DNA from 2 places in the Paucibacter sp. M5-1 genome. Region 1 is predicted to be linked to the other one. Evidence: riboswitches for the same ligand, from Rfam matches in the RefSeq annotation. Region 1 holds a riboswitch; the other holds the start of a gene.

Region 1 (4,206 bases):
ACATGCTGCATCTCTTCCAGGCTGGGCGTGATCAGGCCCGAGAGGCCGATGATGTCGGCCCCCTCGACCTTGGCGCGGGCCAGGATGTCCTGGCAGGGCACCATCACGCCCATATTGACGACCTCGTAGTTATTGCACTGCAGGACCACGGTGACGATGTTCTTGCCGATGTCGTGCACATCGCCCTTCACGGTCGCGATGACGATCTTGCCCTTGGGCTTCACATCGCCGCCGGCCGCCTCCAGCTGGCGCTTTTCTTCCTCGATATAGGGGATCAGATGGGCCACGGCCGACTTCATCACCCGCGCGCTCTTGACCACCTGGGGCAGGAACATCTTGCCCTGGCCGAACAGGTCGCCGACGATATTCATGCCGGCCATCAGCGGGCCTTCGATGACATGCAGCGGGCGGCCGCCGCCAGCCTGGATCGCGACCCAGGCCTCCTCGGTATCCTCGACGATGAAGTCGGTGATGCCGTGCACCAGCGCGTGCGAGAGCCGCGCGTTGACATCGCCGGCGCGCCAGGCCAGCCGGGCCGTGTCGTCCTTGGCCAGACCCTTGGCGCTCTCGGCCACCTCGATCAGGCGCTCACCGGCATCGGGGCGACGGTTCAGCACCACGTCCTCGACTCGTTCTCGAAGGGTGGCTTCCAGGTCGTCATAGACCCCCACCATGCCGGCGTTGACGATGCCCATGTCCATGCCGGCCTGGATCGCGTGGTACAGGAACACGGTGTGGATGGCCTCGCGCACCGGGTCATTGCCGCGGAAGCTGAAGCTGACGTTCGAGACCCCGCCGCTGACCTTGGCGCCAGGCAGGTTTTGTTTGATCCAGCGGGTCGCGTTGATGAAGTCGACCGCGTAGTTGTCGTGCTCCTCGATGCCGGTGGCGATCGCGAAGATATTGGGGTCGAAGATGATGTCCTCGGCCGGGAAGCCGACCTCGTCGACCAGGATCTTGTAGGCCCGCTCGCAGATCTCGATCTTGCGCTCGAAGGTGTCGGCCTGGCCCTTCTCGTCGAAGGCCATCACGACGGCGGCCGCGCCATAGCGGCGCACCAGATTGGCCTGGCGGCGGAACTCGGCCTCGCCCTCCTTCATCGAGATCGAGTTGACGATGCCCTTGCCCTGGATGCATTTCAGGCCGGCCTCGATCACCTCCCATTTGGAGCTGTCGATCATGATGGGCACGCGGGCGATTTCGGGCTCGGAGGCGATCAGGTTCAGGAAGCGCACCATCGCCGCCTTGCTGTCCAGCATGGCCTCGTCCATATTGATGTCGATGACCTGGGCGCCGTTCTCGACCTGCTGGCGCGCCACCGCCAGCGCCTGCTCGAACTCGCCGGCCAAGATCATGCGGGCGAAGGCCTTGGAGCCGGTGACATTGGTGCGCTCGCCGATATTGACGAAGAGCGTGCCGGCGCCGATCTGCACCGGCTCCAGCCCCGAGAGCTTCATCGGTGGCGGCGTGGTCTGGGGGGTAGCGGTGTTCATGGCGGCCTCGGCAAAGGATCGGACCGCAGGCTCACCGCGGCCACGACGAAATCATGGATCGGTGAGCGTCGTTGAAAAGGCTGGTGCCCTTGCAGATCCAAGCCTGGCGGGCGGTCGATTGACCCTGCACCCGTCGCAACGCTCCTCGGACCGTGGCGCATTTTACGCTGCGTCCCGGCCGCCGACTCAAGCCGGCTGCCGGCGCGCCGACAATCCGTACAGAGCTCTAGCGAACCACCGTGGATCTGATACCCCTGCCCCCTCACAGCCTGCGCATCGGCCAGGTCTTGGACTTTTCCTTGCGCGACGCCGAGGGCAAGCTGCTGATCGCGCGCGGCCAGGTGCTCAGCGACAGCCCCCTGGTCCAGGCGCTGATACAGCGCGGTGCCTGGGTGCAGGCCCATGAGACCAAGGACTACCAGCGCGCGCTGGCCCACAAGGTCGACACGATGATGCACCAGGGCGCCACGCTGGGCGCCATCGCCCGCGCCCAGACCAGCTACCGGCCCGAGCGGGGCGGCGCCGCCGTGCCCCAGGTCAGCGATCAGTCCGCCTGGGCCGATCTGCAGCTGCGCGGCCATGCGCTGCTGCGCGAGCCTCGGGCCGAGGACTTTCTGCCGCGCTTTCAGGCGTTGCAGCAGGAGATGCTGTCGCGGGTCCAGCAGCAGACCGATGCGGCCCTGATGCTGCTGATCTTCGAGTCCAGCCAGGATTTCCAGCACTACAGCGCCCGTCACGCGTTGCTGAGCCTGCTGCTGTGCGAACTGTGCGCGCGCCAGCTCGGCTGGGCCGAGGATCTGCGCCTGGTGCTGGGGCAGGCGGCGCTGTCGATGAATATCAGCATCAGCGCCCTGCAGGACCGGCTGGCCGGCCAGGACGAACGCCCCAGCGAGGCCCATCGAGCCACGCTGGTCGGCCATGGCGACCGCAGCGCCGAGCTGCTGCGCACGCTGGGCGTGCACGACTCGCTATGGCTGCAGATCGTGCGCCTGCATCATGAGGCCGGCCCCGGGCCCCTGGCCGCGCGCTCGGTGCCGGAGCAGATGGCGCGGGTGCTGCGCCGCGTCGATCTCTACGGCGCGCGGCTGAGCCCGCGGCGCTCGCGCAAGGCCCTGTCGGGCGCCCAGGCGGCGCGTGCCGTCTATCTGGATGAGCTGCAGCAGCCCGACGAGGCCGGCGCCGCGCTGATCAAGGCCGTCGGCCTCTACCCGCCCGGCTCACTGGTGCGCCTGGCCAATGGCGAGGTCGGCGTCGTCGCGAAGCGCGGCCACAGCGCCAACGAACCCCTGGTCGCCGCGCTGCTGGGCAAGAGCGGCGCGCCGCTGAGCGAGCCGGTGCCGCGCGACACCCGCCTGGCCAGCCAGGCCATTGCTGCCAGCCTGGCGCCGCATGAGCTCAAGCTGCTGGTCAATATGGAGCGGCTGCTGAAGCTCTACTGATTCACGCCTGCTCGGCCACCAGCTCGCTGAAGAATCGCTGGCCACAGGCGCGCGGCTTGTAGGCCGAGACCTTTTGCGCGATCGCCGCGATATGGGCCGGGGTCGTGCCGCAGCAGCCGCCGGCGATGTTCAGGAAACCGGCGGCGGCAAACTCGCCGACCAGGCGGCCGGTCACATCGGGCGTCTCGTCGAAGCCGGTGTCGCTCATCGGGTTGGGCAGGCCGGCGTTCGGGTAGCAGCTGATCGCGGTGTCGCCGGCCGCCTTGGCCAGTTCCTCGATATAGGGCCGCATCAGCGTCGCGCCGAGCGCGCAGTTCAGGCCTATGGCCAGCGGCTTGGCATGGCGCACCGAATGCCAGAAGGCGGTGACGGTCTGGCCCGAGAGAATGCGGCCCGAGGCATCGGTGACGGTGCCGGAGATGATGACCGGCAGGCGCTCGCCGGTGTCTTCCATCAGCTCGTCGAGCGCGAAGATCGCCGCCTTGGCGTTCAGCGTGTCGAAGATGGTCTCGACCAGGAACAGGTCCACCCCGCCGTCCAGCAAGCCCTTGGCCTGCTCGTAGTAGGCGGTCTTCAGGGTGTCGAAGTCGACATTGCGGGCGCCGGGGTCATTGACATCGGGGCTGATGCTGGCGGTGCGCGGCGTCGGGCCTAGCGCGCCGGCAGCGAAACGCGGCTTGTCCGGCGTGCTGTACTTGGCGCAGGCGGCGCGGGCCAGCCGGGCGGCGGCCACATTCATCTCGAAGGCATGCTCGCCCAGCTCGTAGTCCTCCTGCGCCACCGAGGTGGTGCCGAAGGTATTGGTCTCGATGATGTCGGCGCCGGCGGCCAGGTACTGCTCGTGGATCTCGCTGATGACCTCCGGCTTGGTCAGCACCAGCAGGTCGTTATTGCCCTTCAGGTCCTTGCCATGGCCGGCAAAGCGCTCGCCCCGATAATCGGCCTCGTTCAGCTTGTAGCGCTGGATCATCGTGCCCATCGCGCCGTCGAGGATGACGATGCGTTGTTGCAGAATCTCGGGCAGCTGCGCGCCGCGCGTGTAGGGTCGGGTGGAAGCGTTCATCCGGCCATTTTAGAGAGCGCGTCAATACCCCCATGAAACATCTGCTCCCCGTCGAGGCCCAGGCCTATCTGCAAGAACACCCCGAGTCCCTGTTCCTCGATGTGCGCATGGAGCTGGAGTACCTCTATGTCGGCCATCCGCCCGGCATCGTCCATGTGGCCTGGTACGAGTATCCGGAGATGCAACCCGATGTGGAGCGCTTCGTGGCCCA
Region 2 (4,206 bases), 410 kb from region 1:
TGGGGCCGAAATGGCGTTCCGACCACTGGCCAACGCCCCAGACGGCCAGCACCCCGACCAGCAGCAACAGCAGCAACAGGCGCAGGTAGAAACGCAGCATGGTGTCGACTCAGGGTACCAGCAGGTAGCCGCGGCCCCAGACCGTCTTGATCAGCGCCGGTGTGCGTGCGGTGTCGCCCAGCTTGCGGCGCAGCCGGCTGATGCAGAGGTCGACGCTGCGGTCCAGGCCATCGAACTCCAGGCCGCGCAGCGCCTGCAGCAGCTCGTCGCGCGAGACCACCTGGCCGGCGCGCCGGCCCAGCACCCACAGCATTTCGAACTCCTGGGTGCTGAGCAACAGGGGCGTGTCGGCCAGATGGGCCTCGCGCCGTGCCGCGCACAGGGACAGCGCTCCATCCAGCAGACGCAGCGGTGCCGGCACGGTTGCCGCGTCGGCACTGCGGCGACGCAGCAGCGCGCGCAAGCGGGCCAGCAGCAGCATCGGCTCCACCGGCTTGAGTACATAGTCGTCGGCACCGGACTCCAGGCCCAGCACCTGGTCTGCCAGCGCATCGCGCGCGGTCAGCATCAGCAGCGGCACGTCGGCCTTCAGACGGCGCAGTTCTCGGCACACGGCCAGACCGTCCAGGCCCGGCAGCATCAGGTCCAACAGCACCAGGTCCGGGCGCTCGCGCTCGAAACGGGCCAGTGCGCGGTCGCCGCGCTCCTCCAGCAGCAGCTCGAAACCATGCTGGCCGAGGAAGCTGGCGATCAGGCCCGCCAGCTTGACATCATCCTCGACCAGCAGCAGACGATGGCGGTGACTCATCGGCCGGATCCGCCGTGCGCCGCCAGCAGGGCCGCAGCCAGCTCCGCGAAGCCCTGGCCGCGCTCGGCGTCGGTGACATAGGCCGGCAAGCGCTGCAGTTGCGGCACGAAGCGCGCGATATTGGCCACCCCGACCGACAGCGGCACACGCTCGAACATCAGCTGGTCATTGGTCGAGTCACCGACATAGACCCAGTCGCCCGCGTCGAAGTCCAGGCCCAGCGCGGTCGGCACCGCCCATTGAGCGGCGGTCCATTTGCTGTGCTCGCCGATCCAGCCGTTGATGTGGATGGAGCTGACGGTGGCGGTCAGCCCATGCTCGCGCATCACCGCGCAGGCCTGCGCGATCTGGGCCGGCGCCAGATGGGCGAACTCGCTGTGGTCGATCGCGATATCGGTCAGCCGCCCCGGGCTGTCGGTCGCCAGGCGGGCACCCGGCACGCGCGCCAGCACCTCGGCCGCACAGGCCTGCAGCCGGGCGAAGTTGGCGCTGCGCGTCGCCTCGTCCTGACTGAAATCGCGGCGCAGCGCGCCGCTCTCATTGCGCAACATCACCGAGCCGTTCTCGGCCACGATGGCGGCCACCGGCCAAGCCAGCGCGAAGGGCTCGCTCCAGCCGGCCGGGCGGCCGGTGATCGCGATGACCGGCAGGCCGGCGGCGCGCAGCTCGTGCAGCGCCCGCAAGGCCTCGGGAGCGATCGCGCCGTCGGCGGTCAGGGTGTCGTCGATGTCGGTGAGCACGCCGCGCACGGCACGCAAGGCCGCCGGGGGGCAAAGATTCAAAGGCTGCATGGGCCGGGATTGTCGTCAATCCCGGCGCTATTCCACACCAGAGCCGTGCGGCTTGCGGCTAGAATTCGAGCCTTCCGAGGAGCGTTGCAACCTCAGCTCCCATTGAGGCCAGGCTCGGATTGTCTTGAAGCGTTGATCTTCAGACCACTGCAACCGCGCTCACCCGCAATGTCTCGCGTGGGTGACCGTTTTTTGACTCTGACGTCCCACCGGCATTGCGGCTTCAAACATGAAGGAGCTTTTGCAATGACGACGCTGTCCGCTGACCAATACCATATCGCCGACCTGAGCCTGGCCGCCTGGGGCCGCAAGGAACTGAGCATCGCCGAGAGCGAGATGCCCGCGCTGATGGCCATCCGCAAGGAATACGCCGCCAGCCAGCCGCTCAAGGGCGCGCGCATCACCGGCTCCCTGCACATGACCATCCAGACCGGCGTGCTGGTCGAGACCCTGCAGGCGCTGGGCGCCGAGGTGCGCTGGGCCTCCTGCAATATCTTCTCGACCCAGGACCACGCCGCCGCCGCGCTGGTGGCGGCCGGCACGCCGGTGTTTGCCTACAAGGGCGAGACGCTGGAGGACTACTGGGACTACACCCATCGCATCTTTGACTTCGGCGCCAAGGGCACGGCCGGCGAAGGCCCGAACATGATCCTGGACGATGGCGGCGACGCGACGCTGCTGATGCACCTGGGCCAGAAGGCCGAGAAGGATCTGTCGGTGCTGGCCAAGCCGGGCAGCGAGGAGGAGCGCATCCTGTTCGCCGCGATCAAGGCCAAGATCGCCCAGGACCCCACCTGGTACACCCGCAAGAGCGCCGAGATCATCGGCGTGACCGAGGAAACCACCACCGGCGTGCACCGCCTGAAGGAGATGAGCGCCAAGGGCTCGCTGCTGTTCCGCGCGATCAATGTCAACGACTCGGTCACCAAGAGCAAGTTCGACAACCTCTACGGCTGCCGTGAGTCGCTGGTGGACGGCATCAAGCGCGCCACCGACGTGATGATCGCCGGCAAGATCGCCGTGATCGCCGGCTATGGCGATGTGGGCAAGGGCTCGGCCCAGGCCATGCGGGCGCTGTCGGCCCAGGTCTGGGTCACCGAGATCGACCCGATCTGCGCGCTGCAGGCCGCGATGGAAGGCTACCGCGTCGTGACGATGGAATATGCCGCCGACAAGGCCGACATCTTCGTGACGACGACCGGCAACAAGGGTGTGATCCGCCACGAGCACATGGCCGCGATGAAGCACAACGCCATCGTCTGCAATATCGGCCACTTCGACAACGAGATCGACATCGCCTCGATCGAGAAGTACGAGTGGGAAGAGATCAAGCCCCAGGTCGATCACGTCATCTTCCCGGACGGCAAGCGCATCATCCTGCTGGCCAAGGGCCGCCTGGTGAACCTGGGCTGCGGCACGGGCCACCCGAGCTATGTGATGAGCTCCTCGTTCGCGAATCAGACCATCGCCCAGATCGAGCTGTTCGCCCACAAGGACGCCTATGACATCGGCAAGGTCTATGTGCTGCCCAAGCACCTGGACGAGAAGGTCGCGCGCCTGCAGCTGGTCACGCTGAATGCCCAGCTCAGCGAGCTGACGGACGAGCAGGCCGCCTATATCGGCGTGCCCAAGCAAGGCCCGTTCAAGCCCGACACCTACCGCTACTGAGAGCCGATGCGTGCGGATCAGTTGCTCGTCGCCCAAGGCCTGGCGCCGACGCGCTCGGCCGCCCAGCGGCTGATCGAGAACGGCGCGGCCGAATGGGCCTCCGTCAAGGGCTGGGTCGCCATCCGCAAGGCCGGCGAGGACATCCCCGAGACGGCGCAGTTCCGCATCACCGATGACGCGGAGCTGCGCTATGTCTCGCGCGGCGGGCTCAAGCTCGAAGGCGCGCTGAAGACCAGCGGGCTGGCCCTCAGCGGGCTGACTGTGCTGGACATCGGCCAGAGCACCGGCGGCTTCACCGACTGTCTGCTCAAAGGCGGCGCCGCGCAGGTGGTCGGCATCGATGTCGGCCATGGCCAGCTGCATGCCGGCCTGGCGGGCGACCCGCGAGTGCAGGCCATCGAGGGCATGCATGTGCGGCAGTACCAGCCGGCGCAGCGCTTTGCGCTGATCGTCGGCGACCTGAGCTTCATCTCAATGCTGGGCGAGCTGCCGCGCCTGGCGCCCTGGCTGGCGCCGGGGGGTCAGGTCTTGCTGCTGATCAAGCCGCAGTTCGAGCTGGGGCCCAAGGCCCTGGGCCGCGGCGGCCTGGTGCGCGATGCGGCCCAGTACCCGCTGCTGGAGACCCGGGCGCGCGAGGCCGCAGCGGCGCTGGGCTGGCAGGTGCGCGGCTATTTCGAGAGCGCCATCACCGGGGGTGATGGCAATAAAGAGTTCTTCTTGTGGGCACAACAACCATGACGACCGCTGTCAGTTTCGAATTCTTCCCGCCCAACACGCCGGTGGGCGCCGAGAAGCTGAAGACCGTGGTGCAGGACTTGAGCGTCCTGCAGCCGCAGTACTTCAGCGTCACCTATGGCGCCGGCGGCTCCACCCGCGACAAGACCCTGGCCACCGTGATGGACATCGCGGCGATGGGCCATGAGGCCGCGCCGCATCTGA

Evidence for each region. A riboswitch is a leader RNA that binds a small molecule or an ion and turns the genes downstream of it on or off. The one in region 1 is predicted to bind S-adenosylhomocysteine.
Region 2: linked by a shared signal. The riboswitch ahead of ahcY (adenosylhomocysteinase) and the one ahead of metH (methionine synthase) in region 1 are both predicted to bind S-adenosylhomocysteine.

The regions. Positions count from the first base shown of each region.
Region 1 covers NZ_JAPZLM020000001.1:4,053,610-4,057,815, reverse strand. The annotation lists partial or broken gene metH (methionine synthase) at 1-1,502, opposite strand, end outside; S-adenosyl-L-homocysteine riboswitch at 1,550-1,646, opposite strand; gene O5M90_RS19160 (HD-GYP domain-containing protein) at 1,733-2,932, shown strand; gene O5M90_RS19155 (homocysteine S-methyltransferase family protein) at 2,934-3,995, opposite strand; gene O5M90_RS19150 (rhodanese-like domain-containing protein) at 4,028-4,206, shown strand, end outside.
Region 2 covers NZ_JAPZLM020000001.1:4,459,710-4,463,915, reverse strand. The annotation lists gene O5M90_RS21225 (ATP-binding protein) at 1-100, opposite strand, end outside; gene O5M90_RS21220 (response regulator) at 110-808, opposite strand; gene O5M90_RS21215 (HAD-IIB family hydrolase) at 805-1,599, opposite strand; S-adenosyl-L-homocysteine riboswitch at 1,670-1,767, shown strand; gene ahcY (adenosylhomocysteinase) at 1,846-3,267, shown strand; gene O5M90_RS21205 (TlyA family RNA methyltransferase) at 3,274-4,005, shown strand; gene metF (methylenetetrahydrofolate reductase [NAD(P)H]) at 4,002-4,206, shown strand, end outside.